DNA from 4 places in the Nonomuraea sp. NPDC049750 genome. Region 3 is predicted to be linked to each of the others. Evidence: predicted binding sites of a transcription regulator. Region 3 holds the regulator's gene; each other region holds the start of a gene.
What was found. Region 3 encodes LexA, which represses DNA repair genes until DNA is damaged. Its sites were predicted from a motif close to TCGAACANNTGTTCGA; they were not measured.
Positions count from the first base shown of each region.

Region 1: recA (recombinase RecA) is a predicted target of LexA. The motif match lies at 2,050-2,065, and genes of this name have one in related genera.
Region 2: AB0J16_RS13925 (SAV_6107 family HEPN domain-containing protein) is a predicted target of LexA. The motif match lies at 3,798-3,813, and genes of this name have one in related genera.
Region 4: AB0J16_RS19415 (Rv2578c family radical SAM protein) is a predicted target of LexA. The motif match lies at 2,554-2,569, and genes of this name have one in related genera.

Region 1 is NZ_JBFANB010000002.1:313,541-319,230, forward strand. Features, by position in the region: gene AB0J16_RS06665 (VOC family protein) at 1-76, shown strand, start outside; gene AB0J16_RS06670 (DUF3046 domain-containing protein) at 316-510, shown strand; gene AB0J16_RS06675 (hypothetical protein) at 653-931, opposite strand; gene AB0J16_RS06680 (hypothetical protein) at 1,145-1,423, opposite strand; gene AB0J16_RS06685 (VOC family protein) at 1,435-1,782, opposite strand; gene recA (recombinase RecA) at 2,181-3,281, shown strand; gene AB0J16_RS06695 (regulatory protein RecX) at 4,353-4,829, shown strand; gene rny (ribonuclease Y) at 5,430-5,690, shown strand, end outside.
Region 2 is NZ_JBFANB010000004.1:451,639-457,328, forward strand. Features, by position in the region: gene AB0J16_RS13910 (universal stress protein) at 1-322, shown strand, start outside; gene AB0J16_RS13915 (transcriptional regulator) at 761-1,255, shown strand; gene AB0J16_RS13920 (hypothetical protein) at 1,994-2,278, shown strand; gene AB0J16_RS13925 (SAV_6107 family HEPN domain-containing protein) at 3,089-3,535, opposite strand; gene AB0J16_RS13930 (ferredoxin) at 4,363-4,554, opposite strand; gene AB0J16_RS13935 (cytochrome P450) at 4,562-5,690, opposite strand, start outside.
Region 3 is NZ_JBFANB010000012.1:21,630-27,319, reverse strand. Features, by position in the region: gene AB0J16_RS28575 (vitamin B12-dependent ribonucleotide reductase) at 1-70, opposite strand, end outside; gene nrdR (transcriptional regulator NrdR) at 67-522, opposite strand; gene AB0J16_RS28565 (LysM peptidoglycan-binding domain-containing protein) at 1,057-1,326, opposite strand; gene AB0J16_RS28560 (hypothetical protein) at 2,951-3,205, shown strand; gene lexA (transcriptional repressor LexA) at 3,234-3,944, shown strand; gene AB0J16_RS28550 (aminotransferase class I/II-fold pyridoxal phosphate-dependent enzyme) at 4,767-5,690, shown strand, end outside.
Region 4 is NZ_JBFANB010000006.1:293,599-299,288, reverse strand. Features, by position in the region: gene AB0J16_RS19430 (penicillin-binding transpeptidase domain-containing protein) at 1-1,086, shown strand, start outside; gene AB0J16_RS19425 (PadR family transcriptional regulator) at 1,198-1,893, opposite strand; gene AB0J16_RS19420 (DUF3040 domain-containing protein) at 2,163-2,444, opposite strand; gene AB0J16_RS19415 (Rv2578c family radical SAM protein) at 2,578-3,654, shown strand; gene AB0J16_RS19410 (translation factor GTPase family protein) at 3,970-5,690, shown strand, end outside.

The sequences.
Region 1 (5,690 bases), on a different contig from region 3:
CAAGGACCCCGACGGCGCCCGGCTGGAGCTGCTCGCCGACCATCTGGGTGAGATGTACGGCTCGCGCGTGATGTGATCTACCGTCGCGACGCTCTACGCGTACGCGGTGTGCCCGCCCGAGGCTCCTGCCTGATGCCTGCGTGCCTTTCGGCTCTTTCCGATTTCTCCTGCTGTACGGCTAAGCGCTGGGTTAACCGGAGCTGGCGGCGCTTCTTTCGGTTGGCTTTGCACTCGGCGGACTTGGGCGGGGAGTGCTTGGGGGTCTTTGCCATGGGGGTGTCCTACCCACCCTTCCGGCGGTTCCATACTTGTGTGATGCGGCTGACCGAGTTCTGGAGACGGATGCGCGCCCACTTCGGGGAGTCGTACGCCGACTCGTGGGCCCGCGACTACGTGCTCGCCCCACTCGAAGGGCGGACGGTCGACCAGGCGCTGGCGGACGGCGAGAGCGCCAAGACCGTCTGGCGCGCGGTCTGCCAGGTCGAGAACGTCTCCTCCCGCCTCCGCTGACCTCCCGCCTCCGCTGACCTCCCGCCTCTACTGACCTCACGGCTCCCGGCTGACCTCACGGCCCCGGGCGGACCTCACGGCCCCGGGCGGACCTCACGGCCCCGGGCGGACCTCACGGCCCCGGGCGGACCTCACGGCCCCGCTAACCTCCCTGCTCGTCATCCTCCATGCTCTCTTTCAGTGAGCGGGCCGTCAGATGCAGGTCGTCGGCGGTGCCCTGACCGCCGGGCGACCACAGGAACTGCCACCCACGACCGGCGGGGGTGGCGAAAACGAGCGTCTGCTTGCCGGTGCGGGGATGCCACGCCCACAGCACTGGCTCCTCACCGCCCATCATGCGGCTCGCCAGCCCGTGACCGGGCAACAACTTGGCGAGTGCTTCCAGATGGGTGCGCCGTTCCCCGGTGTAGCCGCCCGTCAAGCCGCCTCCAACCCTCGCCCCTGCAGTGAGTCTCCCCAGCTCACCCCGCCTGACAACACCCGGAGGCCAACCCTCGTGAACATCACTTGACGGGATCTGGAGGTTACGCGGCGGTGTCCATGAGGGTCCGCACAAGAGCGTCCACACCCGCGTGATGGTGCGCTGGGTATCGGCGCGGAGGCCCTCGGGAGGGCGGGGGCCTCTTTCGCGTGCTCAGGATCCTGCGCTACCCAGCACACGCTCCGGATCGTCCAGCCAGATCCGCTGGCCCTCCGGCGTGACGGTGATGCCGTACCGCCGCCGGCTCGGCTCGCCCCAGGCGACCCGCTGGGCGTACGCCTGGAAGGCCTCATCCCACACCGGCCGGTCGCCGACCTGCTGAACGCCGTGTTCCGCGCTCCCCGGCCGCCAGGTGGCGACGGCCCACAGCGTACCTTGATCGGTATTCCAGGTGGAGCTGTCGTCTGCCGGCGAACGTTGAGCGCATGCCATCAAATTCCGATTCAGGGCGCAGGCATAGTCTCGCCTCCGATGCCTGTCTCGTTGCCGTCAGCGTCACGGAAGACCCACTTGCAGACGTTGCCGTGCTGCTCCATGTCCACCGGCCGCAGGCCGCGCCCTGCGATCCGCTCCACCTCGGACGTCGGATCGTCCAGCCAGATCATGCTCACGCCGCCGCCGGCGCGAGCGGCGTCCTCGATGACGTACACGTACCGGTCCTCGGCCAGTTGCCACACCGCTTCGACGTCGTTGGGCCAGAACGCCGGACCCCTGCCGAGAAGCCTGGTGTACCACTCCACGGCACTCTTGCAGTCGCGGACAGGGATGCCCGCGAAGATCCCCACTGCCACGATCGGATCTCCTCTCGCCACAGGGCCGGGAAGGTCCAGCCCACCAAAGGAATAGACTCCGCGCGTCTGCGGAAATCATCGCGGTCCGCGTCAGGCGCGCGGGGGGACCGCCTCGTCCGACCCCTGTGGGCAGACGCTCTGGCCTGCACACTTAATCTTCGATGTCACGAGCTCGCGTCCGTCAAGGTTCATCGGCACGCGCTCAACGTTCGGTGTAGGGGGACAGGAGCCGTTTGCGTGGGGCATTACCGCGTGTTCCTGCTGTGATCGAACAGCCGTTCGGCTAGGATGTAATCCGCCAGGCCACGCCCTCCCAGCGGCGACTCCGCAAAACTGTCGGTGGCAGGCCGTAGCTTTCACTCGACTGATCGGACCACAACCCTCCAGGGGGAGTTCCCATGGCTATCAACGACCGCGAGAAGGCCCTCGAGACCGCCCTCGCTCAGATCGAGAGGCAGTTCGGCAAGGGCTCCGTCATGCGCCTCGGCGACGACGCCCGAGCCCCCATCGAGGTGATCCCCACGGGTTCGATCTCCCTGGACGTCGCGCTGGGCATCGGCGGATTGCCGCGTGGCAGGATCGTCGAGGTCTACGGCCCGGAGTCCTCGGGTAAGACCACGATCGCCCTGCACGCGGTGGCCAACGCCCAGCGCGCGGGCGGCATCGCGGCGTTCATCGACGCCGAGCACGCCCTCGACCCCGAATACGCCAAGAAGCTCGGCGTCGACACCGACGCTCTGCTCGTCTCCCAGCCCGACACGGGTGAGCAGGCGCTCGAGATCGCCGACATGCTGATCAGGTCGGGCGCCGTCGACATCATCGTCATCGACTCGGTGGCCGCCCTGGTCCCCAAGGCCGAAATCGAGGGCGAGATGGGCGACAGCCACGTCGGCCTCCAGGCCCGCCTGATGTCCCAGGCCCTGCGCAAGGTCGCCGGCGCGCTCAGCAACACCGGCACCACCGCCATCTTCATCAACCAGCTCCGCGAGAAGATCGGCGTCATGTTCGGCTCGCCCGAGACCACGACCGGCGGTAAGGCGCTCAAGTTCTACGCCTCGGTCCGCCTCGACATCCGCCGTATCGAGACGCTCAAGGACGGCACGGAGGCGGTCGGCAACCGCACGCGGGTCAAGGTCGTCAAGAACAAGATGGCCCCGCCCTTCCGGGTCGCCGACTTCGACATCCTCTACGGCGTGGGCGTCTCCCGCGAGGGCGGCCTCATCGACATGGGCGTCGAGCACGGCTTCGTCCGCAAGTCCGGCGCCTGGTACACCTACGAGGGTGACCAGCTCGGCCAGGGCAAGGAGAATGCCCGCAACTTCCTGAAGAACCACCCCGACATGTCCAACGAGATCGAGAAGAAGATCAAGGACAAGCTCGGCGTCGGCCCCCGCTTGGACGCCCCGGCCGAGGCACCCGCGGCCCCGGCCGCCCCCGCCGCCGCTCCCTCGGGCCGCGGCGCCAAGGCCGCCGCCACGCCGAAGCCCGGTGACGTCTGATCAGTCGCCACATGAGTGACTCTGATCGGTCGTCGGATGAGTGACACGGACCCGTCGCAGGCGCCCCATTCCCATGACTGGGGCGCCTGGCCCGACCTCCCCACTCCACCTCCGGGCCGCCGCCGCAACTCCAGCGCCAACCTCTTTCCGCGGTCATCAACCCCGGAGGACACCTGGCCCTCCGAGCTCTCCTCGGACGACTCACCTCGAGGTCGGAAACCATCCCGGAGGAAACGGTCCAGCGGGAGGCTGCCCGGCGGCGACTCGTCCGATGGGAGGCCGCCTGGCGGCGAACCGTCTAGCGGGAAGCTGCCCGGCACCGAGCCGTCGGGTAGGAAGCCGTCCGGCGGGGAGCCGTCGGCAGGGTGGCCGTCGCTCAGCGAATGGCGCCAACGGTCCCGCTCCTCGGCCGAGCCACCCCCGGCCGAGCCACCCTCGGCCTACACGTCCCCGGCCCAGCCCGCTCATGCACCTGCCGATCCGAGCTCCGAGCTGGGCGCAGCATCGATCGCTGAGTCGTCCGGTGATTCGGGCGGCGGACAGAACGACGAGCGGCTCTCAACCGCGCCCCAAGAAACCGTCTGGCGGCCTGCCCAGGACAACTCACTGCCCACCGCAGGCAGGGCGGCTCCCCAGGGCGACGACGTGTCTCGGCCTGCTCAGGACAACTCAGTGTCCACCGCAGGCAATGCGTCTCCCGGGGGCCAGGACGTGCCTCCGCCTGCCCAAGGCAATTCATCGTCCACCGTGGACAACCCATCTCCCCGAGGCGACGTGCCGTTCTCCCAGGACGGCCTGTCGTCCGGTGCGGGCACCCACAGCGGTCAGTTCGAGGGCGGTTCCTATATCGGTGGCCAGGCCGGTGGCCACGCCGAGGATGATCCGTACCAGGATGATCCGTACCAGGGCGGCCGACGTGGGGAGAGGCGCTCCGGTAGAGGACGGCGATCGGGAGGGCGGGGTGGGAAGGGGGCACGTTCGGCGGGCTCTCGGGGGCGTGCTGGGTGGCTTCCCGACGGACCCGATGAGGGGTCGGCCGCCGGTGCGGCTCCCAACGCCGACCCTGAGTCGGTGGCTCGGGCCATCTGCCTCCGTCTGCTGACGATGGCTCCCAAGACGCGAGCTCAACTGGCCGAGGCGCTCCGTAAGCGTGACGTACCGGATGAAGCCGCGGAGGCGGTCCTCGACCGCTTCTCCGAGCTGGGCCTGATCAACGATGAGGCATTCGCCGAAGCCTGGGTCGACTCCCGCCACCACGGTCGTGGGCTCGCCAAACGCGCCCTGGCCGCGGAGCTTCGCCACCGCGGCGTCGACTCCGAGACCGTCAACGAGGCCGTGGACCGCCTCGAGCCCGACCAGGAGCTCGAAACGGCGCGCCGCCTCGTCGAACGCAAGCTGTCCTCAACCCGCGGCCTCGACCCCCAGGTCCGCACGCGCCGCCTCGCCGGGATGCTGGCCAGAAAGGGGTACGCCCCGGGACTGGCCTTCCGCGTCATCCGCGAGGCACTGGAGACGGAGGGCGTCGAAATCGAGGACGACTTCTCCTGACCTCCACACGGCCCCGCCCGCACCGGATCACTCTCCTCACACACGTTCCACACCGGGGTGCGGTTCGTCGGGGTGGGGTGCCGAGTCTCTGGGGCGGGTTGCTTGGTTTCTGGCGGTGCCGGGGTGCGGGGCTGTCCGAGGGGTGCCCGGCCCCTCGGGTGAGGTGTTCGGGCTCTGGCGGCAGCGGAGGCGGGCCTCTTTCTGGTCGGGCTCGAGGTTTGGTGGGAGGGCGTGCGTAGTTGCGTGCGGAGCGGCATTTCGGGGCAGAAGCGGGAAATCTGCCTCAATGAAGAGATGCAAGCCCGTAAGACACGCTTGATGACTCGTTTGCTTGCTCGTGACTTGTTCGACGCATAACCTCGACGGCAGTGAGGAGTTACTCCGCGCAGTGCGGATTGCCATACCGGTGATTGACGGACGAACGAGCTCGGTGGATCGAGGCAGGCGAGGTGTCGGCTATCGCAGTCGACGCCCGGTCAGTCTTGGTTGGATATCGGTCGTGGTGAAGATGCCGATTGGGCGATCAGCGCCGCGCATGTGACCCCTCCCGTTTTGAGGGCGCGTTACGAGTCTTGACGACGCGAGGAGGGCGGGGAGCACATGGGGCCGCTTGTCGTGGTGCTGTCGGTGGCGGTGCTCCTGCTGGCGTTCGGGATGATCGCCGCGTTGCTCATCGTCGTCCGCCGCACATCGGGCAGCGGTTCGCGGGTGCTCAAGCCGAGCCCTGAGCAATTGCAGGCCGTGCACGAGGAGCTTGAGCTGGCTCGTGAAGAGGCCGGGGAGATCCGGGGCAAGGCCGAGTCCGATGCCGAGGAGATCCTGCGCAGGTCGGCGGCCGCCGCCGAGAGCGCGGCGCAGTTG
Region 2 (5,690 bases), on a different contig from region 3:
GCGGCTGGTCACCATGCTGATCCGCGGCGCCCGCCGCGCCAAGATCGAGGAGGACATGCTCACGCGCCTGCGGGACCAGGTGGCGGACGACCTCCAGGCGGCGGCCACCGGGCAGCGGCGGCACATCCGGGCGGAGTTCGAGATCCTGGAGGGCCGCGACGTGGCACAGGCCATGGGCCAGACGTCGTGGTCGCCGGGCGAACTGCTCATCTGCGCCTCCAGCAACGCGGGGCCGTTGCGGCGGGTGTTCCTCGGGGACACGTCGCTCAAAATCGTCCGTGCGGCCACGTGTCCAGTCATGATCCTAACCCGTCAATCCTGACCCCTGCGCCACACCACCGGCCCCACTGACCGTCCCCGCCGGCCCTCTGCGCGCTCTTGGATGGCCCTCGCCAGCCCTTCTCAGTGCCTCTCACCTCGGTCTCCACGCGATCACTGACATGGTTTAGAGGTGATTTCCACCATGCATGTCACCGGACAAACAGTGACGAAGTATTGTTACTCATGGGACAAGAGGGGCTATTAAGTCGTTCCATCCCGGATCGGATTCGGCATCTTTTTTCCAATCAGCTTGACCTTCGGCGTCCGCCCCTTTACCGTCACTGTGCGTAACCACACTGCGCGGCGTTATGGGGTAAACCCAGAGCCATGGCTACCGATGGTGCCTAACAAGGCACACACCCCCCGGTGGCCGGGGCATTCGCCGCAAGGGAGCACAATCTACTGAGAGCGCTACATACGAGAGCCGGGGGGCCACACGATGCCGTCTGAGTACGCAAAGTCGCTGGGTGCACGACTCCGCGCCATCCGCACCCAGCAGGGCCTGTCCCTGCACGGAGTCGAAGAGAAGTCGCGTGGCAGGTGGAAAGCCGTGGTCGTGGGCTCGTACGAGCGTGGCGACCGTGCTGTAACGGTTCAGAAACTTGCCGAGCTTGCCGACTTCTACGGGGTGCCCGTCTCCGAGCTGCTGCCCGGCGGTGCCGCGCCGAGCCCGCTCGGCCCGACACCGAAGCTTGTCATCGACCTGGAACGTCTTGCGACGCTGCCCAAGGAGAAGGCCGGGGCACTCGCCCGCTACGCGGCCACCATCCAGAGCCAGCGTGGCGACTACAACGGGAAGGTCCTGTCGATCCGCCAGGAGGACCTGCGCTCCCTGGCCGTGATCTACGACAAGTCGCCGAGCGAGCTGACGGAGGAGCTCATCAGCTGGGGCGTCCTCGACGCGGAGGCCCGCCGCGCCGTCGAGTCCTTCTGACCGCTCCTGTTTTTCGGGGCGCGCCATGTGACGGGCGCGTCCCGCTTTTCGTCTTAGTGTCTCGCGTACGGCGGCACGGTGAACCTCCGTACGGGAGCACGACGAACCTTCGTGCGGGAGCCTGAGGACGGGCTGTCCGGGCACGCACGGGAACCCGCCACCCGCCGGCCAGGCTGAGGACCCCGGTAGGGCGGTCCTTTCCGCACACCTCCAGGCCCGTGGTCCTGCCGCACCGGTCCCTCACGCGGATCCCGCCGCACACCTCCGGCACTCGTAGGCCCTACGCGACCCCATAGGCCCTTCGCGACGCACGCTGCCAAGCGCCGTGCCTGTCGAGACTATTCGCAACCCCCGAAGGCCCTTCGCGATCCCGTAGACCCCTTTCGCGAGTTCACCGCCGCGGGGCCAGCGACACGTCCCCGCACAAGCCCGCCGAACACCCCCTCCGCACACCCACGCCCATCCGGGCGCGTTCACAGCGCGGGCCCATCGGCACCCCCCACCGCCCGCGCCCGCACGCCCACGCCCATCCGGGCACATTCACAGCGCAGGCCCAGCGGCACCTCCGCCGCCCACACGCCGCACTCTCACCCTGCCCGCACGCCCACACACGCAGGCCCGGCCACGCAGGTCCAGCGGAGTCTGGCCGTCCAGGTACCCACCGCGTTCGCCCAGATGGGGCCCGGGAAACGGCGCGTTCGCCTAGCGATATCGAACGCCAGTTCGTATAATGGACCAATGCATCTCGACATGAAAGGCCTACCAGGGTTGTGGCGGCCGCCGATCGTCGAACATGCCGCGACGACGTTCTCGACCGCCGGCCGCGGCGGCGAGGCGCGTTATCTGCTGGCTTGGGGCGATACGGAAGGAGAGCGGTGGGGATTCCTGCTATGGCCCCCGCAGACGCTGAACACCGACGGCGGCACCGAGCACATGGGCCAGGCCCAGTGGGTGCGCTGGCAGGACATCCGGCCGGTGACCGGCGAGGACTACAGCACCGTCCCGCTGTGCGATCCAATGTGAACCACCTCCTGACGCGCCACTGAGAACGTGCGGGCAGACCGGACGGGGCTCGTACGCCGAGCAGGTCGGGCCCCGCAGAGCGAGCATGTTGAGGCGCGTGGAGCGGATCTGAGCACTCGGGACGAGCAGATCGCGCGGCGACGAAAGGCGGAACACCACTCGCCTTCGTCGCCGCGCGGTTGCGTCCGGCGCGTCCCCGCTGCAAGCCGCCGACATGGTCACACGTCCAGACGGTGCCGGTCGGCTCGGGGGCCGTGTGCCGGTCAGTTCGGGGGCCGTGTGCCGGTCAGCGCGAGGATCGTTCATGCCGTGGTGGGCACGGCGATGTTCTGCTCGTAAGCGGTGCCGCCGGGAAGGCGGAAGGCTTCATCGGGGCCGGGACTTCGCGTGTTTTCGGGGCGGGCCGTCTCGGCGGAGTCAGTCGTGAAAGGCTGTCAGCACCTGGCCTGGCTGTTGAGGAGAGCGACCAGAGGCAGCAGCGGAGTGGCGCTGGCCCAGGCCAGCAGCAGGGCGATCACCGTTGAGAGCTGGACGGCCTGACGTTCCCCTGCCGAGGGACCACATTGGCTTACCGTTCAATTCTGCGGAGATCCTCCTCGACCCCCTGTCCGCCCAAGTCCGTGGCGTTCGATCGCCTGCATGCGGCGTCTTCGGGCATGCTTCAGGCGTCGCGCTCCGCTTCCACCGGCTTGGCGGGGTCGTCCTTGGTCGGGATGGTCTGCTGGCCCTCGCCTGGGTCGGTGTGTTCGCTCGTGTTCGCGTTGTCCGGCTGCCCACTCGCCGCCGACGTCGGCGGCGCGAGCGGTGTGGTCAGCCGGCCAGGGGGACCTCGACCGGGAGTTGGGGTTGAGCGGGGACGCCCAGGATCTCCTGGACTACGGCGACGAAGGTGTCGGCCTCGGCCAGGAGCTCGTCCGCGTCGGCCGCGCTGACGCCACGGACCATGCCGGCCTCGGCGGCGGCGCGCTTGGCCGCGCTCACCGAGAAGTAGGCGGCCCATTCCGCGAGCTTGGGCTCCGCCTCCGGGAGCAGCTCCCAGGCGCTGCGCAGGCGGCGCCTGCGGCCTTCCATGGGGCGTGGGCGGGCGGCCAGGATCGCCGCCGCCGCTCGTAGGGCTGCCAGGTGCGCTGCCACGTATCGGGATGCCGGGGTGCGAGCGGCTGTCGCCTCCGCCAGGCAGGAATGTGAATCCGTCAGGTGCGCCCTAACTGCGGGCGACAGCCGGGGCCCCTGCGTATCGCTGAGCCTTGGTGCCATCTTGCGCGCCTCCTTGGAGTCATGGCGGCTCCCGGCGTCTCCGCCGGTGAAGCCAGGTTCGCAGACTCCACCGACAATTCCGCCGGGCTGGCCGGACGAGGAGCTTCCCCGCACCCCGTCCGGCCAGGACGCGCCCACTCGTCTCCGCCGACGACGAGGACACGCCCTTCGCCCTGGAGCCTGATCGCGGGTCTCGCTTGGGGGAAGCGAACGGCCCGCGACCAGGTCCTACGACGTGAGCCGCGAGCCTCACGTCACTAGGTCGAACATAATTTCGATCACGCTCGGTGTCAACCTGTTCTACGAACATAGATTCGATCAGCGTGGGAGAGGTGGACGACACACCCATTGACGTGCGGCGGGACGAGATTGGGGACCAAGGTTGAGGGACCAAGGTTGAGGGACGGGCAAAGGCGTGCAGAGGACATACGAGAGGCATGCGACGCGCAAGGGCCGGTCCGCGACCAACTGGCCGACGCCTCAGCAGGTCCGCGAAACTGACGCATCCGCGCCGGGTATCCGCAACCGAGGCCCGATAGCCGGGTATCCGCAACCGAGGCCCGATAGCCAGGTGTCCGCAACCGAGGCCCGATAGCCAGGTGTCCGCAACCGAGGCCCGATAGCCAGGTGTCCGCAACCGAGGCCCGATAGATGGTCGGCCGATAGGCGGTCGGCCCAGTAGAGGGTCAGCCCGATGGACGCGCGTCCCAGAAGACGGTCGCGGCGACGGCGGGGAAGGTTCGGGCTGGGCGAGCCGTAAGACGGCCGGCCAGACCGGTACGACAGAAGGCACCCGCCGTCGACGCGAAGGACCCAGCAAATCGAAATCAGACCACCGAGATGGCGCCTGACGGGCACAGCGTCACGGCGCGGCGGACGGCTTCTTCCAGTTCGGCCGGTGGGGTGGAGTCAAGGACCACCACGGTCCCCTCCTCCTCGCTCTGGTCGAATATCGCCGGCACCGTCAGCGCGCACATGCCCGCACCGATGCACACCGTCGTGTCTGCCTTGATCTCCATCATTGACCTACCAGGTGACAGGGAGGCGGTGCACACCATAGATGCTCATGTCCGAGCGCATCGGCACCTCCTCCGGTGATATGGCCAAGCGTAGGCCGGGGAAGCGCCGCAGGAGCGCCGGGTAGGCGATGCGCATCTCGGCCCGGGCCAGTTGCTGGCCGAGGCACTGGTGGATGCCGTGGCCGAACGTGAGGTGGCCCGTGGCGGGCCGGGTCAGGTCGAGGGCGTCGCCGTCCGGGAAGCGGGAGGAGTCGCGGTTGGCCACCGGGAGGTGGATCGTGACCGAGTCGCCGGCCTTGATGAGCCGGCCCTCGATCTCGACGTCCTCCAGCGCGCTCCTGACCGGACCGAGGTGGATGATCGTGAGGTAGCGCAGGAGCTCTTCGACACCGTTCTCGACCGCGGACGGGTCATCGCGCATGAGGGCGAGCTGGGCGGGGTTGGTGAGCAGCGCGTACGTGCCGAGGCCGAGCATGTTCGCGGTCGTCTCGTGGCCGGCCACCAGCAGCAGGAACGCGACGCCCGTGAGCTCCTCGTCGTTCAGTTCGCCGTTCTCGATGAGCCCGCTGAGCAGGTCGTCCTCCGGCTGCGCGCGCTTGCGCTGGATCAGCCCGTACAGGTACGCGGAGATGCGCGTCACCGCGGCCACGGCGTCCTCGGCCTTGATCTCCAGGTTGACGAGCACCTTGGTGTCTTCCTGGAACTGCGCCCGGTCCTCGTACGGCACCCCCAGCAGCTCGCAGATCACCAGCGACGGGATCGGCAGCGCGAACTCCTGCACCAGGTCCACCGGCTTGGCCGCGGCCTCCATGGCGTCCAGGCAGGCGTCGGTGATCTCGGCGATCCTCGGCTCCAGCTCCTTCATCCTGCGCACGGTGAACTGGCCGGTGAGGAGCTTGCGGTAGCGGGTGTGCTCGGGGGCGTCCATGCGCAGGAAGAACCCGGGCGGCACCCGGAAACCCTGTTCCTTCGCGAGCTGCAGCCGGGCCGGGATCGGCGGGTGGATGAGCTCGGGGCGGTTGCTGAAGCGCGCGTCGGCGAGCACGGCGCGGGCGGCGGAGTAGCCGGTCACGATCCAGCCGAGGTGCCCGTCGGCGTAGGTCATGCGGTGGATCGGCGTTTGTTCTCGCAGCTCG
Region 3 (5,690 bases):
GCTTCATCTTGAGCCCTTTACGCGGACGCTTACCTCCGCGCGCGACTGAACCGCTGGCCGTCTCCGTCATGACTCCCCCTTCTCCGCCTTCAACTGTTCGATCTCGGCCTCGAAGTCCGCCAGGCTCTCGAAACCGCGATATACCGATGCGAATCGCAAGTAGGCCACCTCGTCCAACTCCCGTAACGGGCCCAGGATCGCCAGCCCCACCTCGTTGGAGGGGAGCTCGGCGGCACCCTTGGCCCGGATGGCCTCCTCGACGCGCTGGCCCAATTGAGCCAGCGAATCCTCGCTCACCGGCCTGCCCTGGCAGGCCCGTCGCACGCCCGCGACGACCTTGTCACGCGAAAACGGCTCCGTTACTCCGCTGCGCTTGCTCACCATCAGCAGTACGGTCTCCTGCGTGGTGAACCGGCGCCCGCATTCCGGACAGGTACGGCGGCGCCGAATGGCCGCGCCGTCCTCTGTCGAGCGACTGTCGATGACCCTCGTGTCGGGATGACGACAGAACGGACAGTGCACGTTTGCTCGCCCTCCTCGACCGTGTGGTCACCACAGGCGTAAAGCGCTCTTCTGCGTACGCTCGCGCACGCCCCACGGCTTGCCATGGTGCGGTCAGAGAAACACAATTTGTGGTGAACTACATCGGTGTAACTACTAGATGTTGTGGTCCAACCGTAGAAGCGAGCGACCATGAACGCAAGTTGGACGGGGGCTTGCCGCCGAAGTCGCTGATCAGCGCAGCCACCTTGGTCCGGCTCGGGCGTGTCGTCGTCAACACCGGCCGACGGGGGTGTGTTCCTCGCCTCGCTGGTCACGTTGGTTGGCCGGTCTCACGTGGGTGAACACGGCTCACAGGCATCTCGTACGGCACATCCGTACGCGCTCGTCCCCGCGCTTTGGGTTGGGGACGGACCGTATCGCTTACCGGTTGAGAATCACACGGCTACGGCACTGACACCGGGCGGCACAGCACAGCACCGCGCGGCGCGGCGCGGCGCAGCGCGGCACGGCACGGCACGGCCGCCGCACGGCGCCAATTAGGGCTGTTCGGGGTTACGGCAGGGCGTGGGCGCTCGGGACGTACAGGTGGTTGCCGGGGCGGATGAGCGCGCTGGGCAGGCCGTTCAACCGCTTGATCTCGGTCACGACCGCTCCGGGGTCGCCCTCGTCGGGAGCCATCGCGTCGGCGATCGTCCAGAGCGTGTCCCCCTCGTGGACGGTCACCCATGGCAGACCCGCGTGACTCGGTACGGCGGGCGCCGCGGACGCCTGACTGACCGCGCGGGTGCCGAGCCAGAAGCCGCCCAGGGACAGCAGAGCCATGGCCATCACCAGTACGGCCCGCCCCCGTCGCGTGAGCCGTACGGGAGGATTACGCCGCCCGCGTCGAGTGACGCCGGCCTGCCTCCTGGACAGACGGGTCCGATCAGCGGGCAGGCCGCCCCTACGCCGGGGACGGCGTGTGTACGAGCCCGTCACCTCATGGGCCCGGCCACCGGAACGACCGGCCGCTTCCCGAGCCCGGCCCTCGACACGCCCACCCACACCCCGAGACCGCACACCGTACCGACCACCCACCCGGCGCGCCCGCCCCTCCGAGGGGATCACAGCCTCCCCAGGCCGAAGCTCGGACCGGCCACCCGATTCCTGAGACCGGCCTTCGGACCGGCCACCCGCGCCACGGCGCCGGCTTTCGGACCGGCGCCCTGCCTCCCGGGACCGGCCCTCGGACTGGCCAACCGATTCCTGAGACCGGCCCTCGATCCGGCGACCCACCCGACGCGACCGCCCCTCCGACCGGATCACAGCTTCCCGAGGCCGAAGCTCCGGCCGGCCCCCGGGCCGACTCTCTGCCTCACGAAACCGAGCGCCCGCGTCGCGGAGAGGGCCCTCCGCGCGGCCGTCGCCTGCCCGAAGCGACGAGTTCCCGGACTCCACCAATCGCCCGACTTCCGCCGAGCCTGCGGGCTCCACTGGGCGCCCGGCCGCGCCCGTGGGTCGCACACCTCCATCAGGCGGCGGTGTGTCGTCGGCGTCAGGGCGTGGCGCGGGCACCAGCCACAGGAGCGGTCTCCCCTGTGCCGCAGCCCGACGGCTGAGAGGCCCCCTGCCAGCCGATCCGCCCCCGGCACGTACGCTGCCTCCCCCCGGACGGCCACCGCTGCCGTATTCGGGACGCCCTCCGCCCCCGCGCGCAGGCCGCGTACCGCCTTCCCTGCCGAAACGGCCTCCGTCTCCACCCTCGCGAATGCTCCCGCCCCCAGCCCGCAGACGACCCGCGCTCCCAGTTCCGGAGCGAGCCCCGCCCGCTATCCCAAGACGGCCTTCTGGCCCCGGGGCAGCGGACCCCGGACCTGCCAACCCCGGACCCCCGGATCCCGAACCGGCCGATCCCGCATCAACGGACGGCGAACCAGCAGACCCCGAACCACCGGACGCCAGCCCAACAGAAGCCGAACCGGCGGAACCCCGACCGGCGGAACCCCGACCGCCAGCTCCCGGACCGGCGGAGCCCGAACCGACGAGCCCCGAACCGACGAGCCCCGGACCAACAGACCCCGGACCAACAGACCCCGGACCGCCAGACCCCGAGCCGCCAGACCCCGGACCAACAGACGTCAGTCCAACAGGCCCCAGGCCGACCGACGCCGAACCGCCAGACCTCGGACCGGCCGATCCCGAATCGCTAGGCCCCGAATCGCCGGACGCCGAACCAGCGGATCCCGAACCAGCGGACACCGGTACAACCGACACGGCCGCCGGTCCAACCGACCCCGAACCGACGGACGCCGGAGCCCGGTTGTCGGAGTTGTCACGGGTATGCGGGCGTTCGCGATCTGACCGATTGGCGGAATCGCCACCCCGAGAACCGTCACCCCGGTCGTCACCCGTGTTATCGCCCCCTGCCACCGGTCGCCGGGTGGCGTCCGCCAGGAGGGTGAGTCGCTTGACGTCGTCGCTGGTCGCATCTGTGATGGTGGTCGCTCGCATGTGTGACCTCCCAGCCGTCCCGGCCCGAAAAAAAGACCCAATAAAGATCGGCAAATCGAACACGGTGTCGATCGAACTCCCGTACGATGTTGTACACCACGCTGCCAACAATTTCGAGGAAGACTCGAACAATTGTTTGAAGATGATCTTCAACAGCGATACGGTCGCTGTGTGCGACACGAAGACCACGGACCGGGAGATTCGCCGGTGAGGCGGGCCACCGGGCGAGGAGGCAGATCATGAGCGATCGGGATGACACCAACGGGGTCAGTGACCTCGCGGTGCGTCGGCGTGACTCCCTGGGACTGACGCCCAGGCAACGCAAGATCCTCGAGGTGATTCGCGACTCGGTCCAACAGCGGGGCTACCCGCCGTCCATGCGCGAGATCGGCGAGGCCGTGCAGCTGACCAGCACGTCCAGCGTGTCGCACCAGCTGACGGCGTTGCAACGCAAGGGCTACCTGAGACGCGACCCTCATCGGCCGCGCGCTCTCGAGGTGCGTCTTCCCGGCGAGCCCGTGCTCTGGGTCGATCCCGACGCCGCCAACGAGTCCGACTCCCCGGTGAGCAGGCCCACGGCCGCCTATGTGCCGCTGGTCGGCCGGATCGCCGCCGGTGGGCCGATCCTCGCCGAGGAGAGCGTCGAAGACGTCTTCGCCCTGCCCAAGCAACTGGTCGGCGAAGGCACCCTCTTCCTCCTGCAGGTCGCCGGTGATTCGATGATCGACGCCGCCATCGCCGACGGCGACTGGGTCGTCGTCCGCCAGCAGCCGGTCGCGGAGAGCGGTGACATCGTGGCGGCCATGATCGAGGGCGAGGCTACGGTGAAGACGTTCAAGCGCAAGGACGGCCACGTCTGGCTGGTGCCACACAACGCCAACTACGACCCGATCCCCGGCGACGAGGCCAGCGTCCTGGGCAAGGTCGTAGCGGTCCTCCGCCGCCTCTGACTCCACACAGGTTTCCGGGCGCATGACAGGGTCATGCGCCCGGAAAACCGTACGTGTGTCTTACGAGTGGCCACGACCATACGGGTGGCTGATGGGTGGCCATGGATCGTATCGGGTGGCTACTGGGCATCTCCTGTACGGGCGTAGGTACGGACCGTACAGACGGCTAGCGGGTATCGACCGTGCGGGTGTCCAATGGGCATCAGTCGCGCGGATGGCTGACGGGTACGGCAGGAAGGCACCGCTCCTGTGATCCACGAGTGGTTGGTGTGGTTTCGCCACCAGCCACCTTGTGGGCCTGCCACATCGACGGGCCTTCGAGCATTTCGGCGCGAACGGACCGACCGAAGGCGAGACCGTCTGACCGGCCAGATGTGCCGACGATGAGACGGACTGATCAGTGAGACGGGTCGCCCGTGAGACCGGGCCGCCCGGCGAGATGGGCCGACTCCGAGATCAGGCTGGGCGTAAGACCGGGTTGACCGGTGAAGGGCCGACGATGAGACGGACTGATCAGTGAGACGGGCCGCCCGTGAGACTGGGCCGCCCGGCGAGATGGGCAGGTCGGCGCGAGATTGGGCCCGGTGAGACGGGCCGACGGTGCAATGAGCTGGCCATGAGACGGGCCAGCCGCCGTGAGACGGGCCGACCAAGCCAACCGTGAAACCGTGCCAACCGGACAAATGGGCTGGCCGTAAGGCCGGGCCGACCGTGAGACGAGATGGCTGTGAGACAGGTCGCCTGTAAGGCAGGGGTGGCCGTAAGACCGGGCTGATCGTGAGACGGGGTGGCCAGGATCAAGGTGGTTTTTAGAATGGCCGCGTGACCGACACAAAGCGGGCAGAAGACCTCAAGGCAACACACGACGGATTCAAGTGGGCCAACGCCGCTCCCGGCGTCATCCCCGCCTGGATCGCCGACATGGACCTCCCCACCGCCCCAGAAGTCGTCAACGCCCTCCAACGGCGGGCCCACGGTGACCTCGGCTACCCCACCTGGCTGGACAGTCCCCGCTGCGGCCCCCTGGCTGAGGCGTTCGTTGAGCGGATGGCCGGTCGGTACGACTGGGAGCCGGAGCTTGAGTATGTGCGGAGTTATTCCGACATCAACCAAGCGCTTCAAGTGCTCCTCCACGTATGGACCCGCCCAGGCGACGGCGTGGCCGTGCACACCCCCGCCTACCCCCCGTTCCTCGGCACGCTGGAGACCATGGACCGGCCGCCGCATCCCCTCCAGCTGATCGCCGACGGGGACTCGTGGCGGTTTGAGGTGCCTGATCTGTCCCGGTGCAAGGTGTTGCTGCTGGTCAACCCGCACAATCCCACAGGCCGGGTCTTCACCCGCGAGGAGCTGACCGAGCTGGCGGAGCACGTCGAGCGTCATGACCTGCTCGTCATCTCCGACGAGATCCACGCCGACCTCGCGTACGCCCCCAACCAGCACATCCCGTTCGCCACCATCCTGCCCGAACGGACCGTCACGCTCACCTCTGCCACCAAGGCGTTCAATCTCGGCGGCATCCGGTGCTCGGTGGCCCACATCGGATCGCCGGAGCTGCGTAAGGCTCTGGACGCGCAGCCGCCCTTCGTGTTCGGCTCGGCCAATCTGTTCGGGGTGGAGGCGACGGTGGCGGCCTGGCGGCACGGCGACGGCTGGCTTGAGAAGACCCGTGCCCTGTTGGACAGGAATCGCCGAATGGTCGCCGATCGCCTGCCTGAGGGGGTCGGCTACCGCATCCCGGAGGCC
Region 4 (5,690 bases), on a different contig from region 3:
CAGCAGCTCGTCGGCTACCTCGACAAGGCGACCAAGAAGGACGTGGCCAAGCTCGGCTCCGCCTACCAGGTCGGGCAGGCCGTCGGCCGGGGCGGGCTGCAGGAGACGTTCCAGAAGCAGCTGGCCGGCACCCCGGCGACCGAGATCAAGGTCGGCGACAAGACGCTGCAGACGATCGAGGGCAGCGACGGCGAGGACGTGAAGACGACACTCGACCCGCGCGCGCAGGCCGCCGCCGTCGCCGCCGTCAAGGACGTCAAGAAGCCCACCTCGATGGTCGCGATCAAGCCGAGCACCGGCGAGATCCTGGCCGTGGTCAACAACCAGGGCGGCTTCAACCGGGCGCTCGACGGCCGCTACCCGCCGGGCTCGACGTTCAAGGCCGTCACCGCGATCGGGCTGCTGGCGGCCGGGATGTCGCCGGAGGACAAGGTGACCTGCCCGATGTACGCGACGGTGGGCGGGTTGAAGATCCGCAACTCGGAGAAGGAGGAGTTCGGGTCGCTGTCGTTCCTCGATTCCTTCGCGCACTCGTGCAACACCACGTTCGCGCCGCTCGCCGAGACGCGCCTGGGCGCCGACAAGCTGCTCAAGGCGGCCGAGGACGTCGGATTCAACCAGCCGCTGAACATCGGGGTGTCGGCCACCAAGGCGAGCTTCCCCAAGCCGGAGTCGGACGCCGAGCTGGCCGCCGAATCGTTCGGGCAGGCCAGGATCACGGCCAGCCCGCTGTCGATGGCCTCGGTCGCGGCGGCCATCGCCGACGGCACCTGGCGGCCGCCCACACTGGTGCCCGACCTGAAGCAGAAGGCGGCCGAACAGCCGCTGCCCGAGGGCGTCAAGACGAACCTGCACGCCATGATGGCCGCCGTCGTCTCCAAGGGCACCGCCAAGGCGTCCGGGCTGCCCTCGGGCACGAACGGCAAGACGGGCACGGCGGAGTACGGCACCGGCGACAAGCTCCAGACTCATGCCTGGTTCATGGGGTTCAAGGGTGACGTGGCCTTCGCCGTGGTGGTGGAGGGCGGCGGCACCGGGGGCAAGGTGGCGGCTCCGGTGGCGGCCACCTTCCTGCGCCATCTGTGACCCGATCAGCACGCCTCTGCCCGGGCGGTCACATTCCTCTGTGACCGCTTGGGCATCGGATCACGTTCCTCTGTGACCTCCTGGGCATCGGGTCACATTCCTCTGACCCGATCAGCCCGCCAGGCCGCCTCTGTCCAGGCGGGCTCTTTCCGCGGTGCCGGTCTCGTCCGCGTGACCCCTTGTCGCGAGGCCCGTCGTGACCGGCACGGGACGGGTGTTCTCGTGGTAGACCCGCCACTGGTCGATGCCGGGGAACGTGCCGATCGTCAGCTCCGCCAGCAGCGCCCCGGTCCACGCCTCCTCGGCCATGCTCATGGCCAGGGCGTATTCGGACTCGATGAGGAACAGCCGCGGGATCTCGCCGCGCTCGACCTCCAGGGTCTCGCGCTGGACGGCGATCCGGTCGCGGAGCAACGCGAGCCGTCGCCGGAGCAGTGCGGTGACCTCGTCGGGGTCGAGCCCGCCCATCACCGACAGCCCGGCCTCGAACCCCGTCGGCTCCCGCTCAGGAGTCCCCAGGAGCTCGCGCGTCCAGTCCTCGGCCTCCTCGCGACCGTCGGCGGTGATGCGGTAGACGGTCCGCTCGGGCCGGCCCCCTTGCCGGGCGCTCTGGGTGGCCTTGATCAAACCATGCTTCTCCAGATTGCGTACCACTGTGTAGAAGGAGCCCCACTTGATGGGCGTCTCGCGGTCTTTACCACGGGCCCGCAGGACGGATGCCATCTCGTACGGATGCATCGGCCGTTCCGCGACCACCGTGAGCACGGCGAGGGCCAGCAGATTGGCCACCCGGCGTCGTTGCGCCACCCACACCATCCTCGTAGACGAATATTCGTGGGCGACTATACGCATGCGAGTATTCCTGGAGCAATAGGGCTTGTGTCTCCAGTGGGCCGAGATCACGGCCTGCGGGTACGGCACTCCGTGTCTGGCATTCGACGCACTGCGTCAGGCGTCTGGCGTCTCGGGCACGGCGTCTCACGCGCGGCGCACGACGCGGCGCACGACGCGCAGCCTGAGGCATCTGGCGCACGGCGCACGGGCGTCACAAAACGCCGGATATTTCGGGAGATGCGTTAGAGCGAGGCGGCCAGCGCCAGGGCCGTCGCGGCCTCGTGCTGCAGGACCATGATCAGCAGCGTGGCGACCAGAGTGGCGATCAGCAGCCAGCTGATCAGGATGATGACCGTCGAGCGGCGCGGCCTGCGCCGGCGGCCGGACTGCCCGTCGGCCTTCTCCTCGCTGCGACGAGCCCGCTCGTTGAACGACTCCAACCTCGCCACGAGTCGCGGATCGTCGTCGACGAGGTGCTGCTCGATCTGCGCCAGCATCCGCTCCTCGTCCTGCGACCAGGCCATGGGTGCACCTCCGGAACGCAAGCTCTGTGCCGGGTTTCTGCCCAACCATGAAGATCATTAGCCCCCGCCCAAGCAGGTAATTGCCACCTCTTTTCATTTGCGATCTTCGTCGAACCTTTGTTCTAATCATGGGATGCGCTGGGACAACCTGCGCCTGGCCGACTCCGGCCGGGACGATCCGGCCGTGCCGCTGTTCGCCCGCGGCGCGGTCACCCGCACGTTCGACACTCCCGAGTTCAAGGGGATGACCTTCTACGAGATCCAAGCCCGCTCGATCATCAACCGGGTGCCGGCGGCCAGCCGGGTCCCGTTCGAGCACACCATCAATCCCTATCGGGGCTGCGGCCACCGCTGCGTCTACTGCTTCGCGCGCAAGACCCACCAATATCTCGACCTCGACGCCGGCGCCGATTTCGACTCGAAGATCGTGGTCAAGGTCAACGCCGCCGAGCTGGCCCGCAAGGAGCTGGCGGCGCCGCGCTGGCACGGCGGCCCCATCGCCATGGGCACGAACGTCGACTGTTACCAGAGGGCCGAGGGCCGTTACCGGCTGATGAGGGGCGTCCTGGCCGCCCTGCGCGACGCCGCGAATCCGTTCTCGATCCTCACCAAGGGCACGCTCATTCTGCGCGATCTCGACCTGCTGACTGAGGCCGCCGAGGTCACTCAGGTGAGCGCCAGCGTGTCGGTCGGCTTCGTCGACCCCGATCTGTGGCGCTCCGTCGAGCCAGGCACCCCCGCCCCCCACCGACGGCTGGAGGTCTGCGCCACGCTCAACGACCACGGCATCCCCTGCGGTGTGCTGATGGCGCCGATCCTGCCGTACCTCACCGACTCCCCCGACCAGCTCGAACGCACGGTCAAGGAGATCGCCCAGGCGGGCGCCACGCACCTCGCGCCCATCGTCCTGCACCTGCGGCCCGGGGCGCGCGAGTGGTGGCTGGGGTGGCTGTCGCGCGAGCATCCTCGGCTCGTGCCGCGCTATCTGGAGCTGTACGGACGGGGCGCCTACGCTCCGCAGGCCTATCAGCAGCGGATCACCGACCAGGTCAAGGAGCTGGCCCGACGCCACGGTGTCGGCCGAGCGACCGCGGCTTCAGCTCGCCGCCTCCCGCCACGCGCCGAGCTCGCGCCATCGGCCCACCCCGAGCCCGCTCCACAGGCCCGGCCCGCCCCGACGGCGCGGCAACTCAGCCTCCCCGGCCTGTGACGGTGCGGCAGGTCGCCCTCCATGGCCTGTGACGGCGCGGCGGGCCAGCCGCTCCGGCCTGCGGCGGCGGGCCGGCTCAATCTCTCCGGCCCGTGAGGCGCGACCAACTCAGGCTCTCCGGCCCGTGACGGCGCGGCCTCTCCGGCCTGTCCGGGCCGGCGGACGAGTGAGCCGCGAATAAATCGCTGGCAGCGCGGCCAACGCGGGTGAGATCATGAGGCCGTTTCTGACGCCGACCAGCAGGAGATGTAATGCGGTGCCTTCGAGTCTCCCAGCGCCCCATTGGCACGAGAGTTCTCGAGGCTTCGACCACGCATGTACATCCTCAACATCGGCATCCTCGCGCATGTAGACGCGGGTAAGACCAGCCTGACCGAGCGGCTGCTGTTCCAGACCGGCGCGATCGACCGGCTGGGCAGCGTCGACGACGGCAGCACACAGACCGACAGCGGGGCCATCGAGCGGCGCCGCGGCATCACCATCCGCACCGCCGTCGCCTCCTTCACCGTGGGCGATATACGGGTCAACCTCATCGACACACCCGGCCACGCCGACTTCGTGGCCGAGGTCGAGCGCGCGCTCGGCGTGCTCGACGGCGCCGTGCTGGTGCTGTCGGCCGTCGAAGGGGTTCAGCCGCACTCGCGGCTGCTGATGAAGACGCTGCGCAGGCTGCGGGTGCCTACGCTGATCTTCGTCAACAAGATCGACCGGGCCGGGGCCCGGGAGCGGGAGCTGCTGGACGACATCCGGCGGTGGCTCTCGCCGTACACCGTCGCCTTGAACACTGTCGAGAAGATCGGCGGTCGGGATGCCCGCACGCGCCGCGTCATCGGCCCGGACGAGGCGGATGGTTCCGGCGATTCCCTCCTTGGCGGTGAGGCGGTCGGCGGTGAGGTGGCCGAGATGCTGGCCGAGCATGACGACGGCATCCTGGAGTCGCTCGTCGAGGGACGGGTGCCGAACGGCCGGCAGGTGTGGGCGGCGATGGCCCGGCAGTGCGCCGAGGGGGTGCTGCATCCGGTGCTGTTCGGGTCGGCGATGACCGGGCGGGGTGTCGGCGATCTGCTCGACGGGTTCCGGCTGCTACCCGCCACAGCCATGCCGGACACGCCCGGATCGAGCACAGCCGTAGCGGGCATGGCCGGGTCGGGTGTGGCGCTCAACGCGACCGTGTTCGCGATCGAGCGGGGCGCCGCCGGACAGAAGGTCGCCTATCTGCGGATGCGGTCCGGCGTGTTGCGGGCGCGGCAGCGGGTGCCCTTCCATCGCCTCCGCCGTGACGGGACGGTGGAGGAGTACGGTGGGCGGCCGACCGCGGTGCGTGTGGCCGGGTCGGCGGAGTCGCAGGCGGTGGCCGGGGACATCGCGAAGGTGTGGGGCGTGCCCGAGGTCCGGGTCGGCGACCACCTCGGCACCACACCAGAGGACGCGCCCAAGGGCGGGCACTTCCCGGCGCCCAGTCTGGAGACGGTGGTCAGGCCGCGGGTTCCCGGACAGGAGGGCCGGCTGCATGCCGCGCTCGCCGCCCTGGCCGAGCAGGACCCGCTGATCGGCACCCGCGCCCTGCCCGGCGGCCAGACGTCGGTACTGCTCTACGGGGAGGTGCAGAAGGAGGTCATCGCCGAGACGCTGGCCGGGGAGTTCGGGGTGGAGGCGGTGTTCGAGCCGACCCGGCCCGTCTATCTCGAACGGCCCGCGCGCCGGGCGGAGGTCGTCGAGGAGATCGCCCGCCACGGCCGCAACGACTTCGTCGCCACCGTCGGCCTGCGGGTGGAGCCGGCCGCCATCGGGTCCGGTGTCGGATATCGGCTGGGTGTGGATCTGGGGTCGCTGCCGCTGGCCTTCCACCGGGCGATCGAGGACACCGTACGCGACACGCTGTCCGAGGGCCCGCACGGCTGGCCGGTCACCGACCTCCTGGTCACGCTGACCAGAACCGGTTATGACAGCCCGATCACCACGGCGGCCGACTTCCGGGGGCGGACGACGAACGTGCTGCGGCGGGCGCTGCGTCAGGCGGGCACCCGGGTGTACGA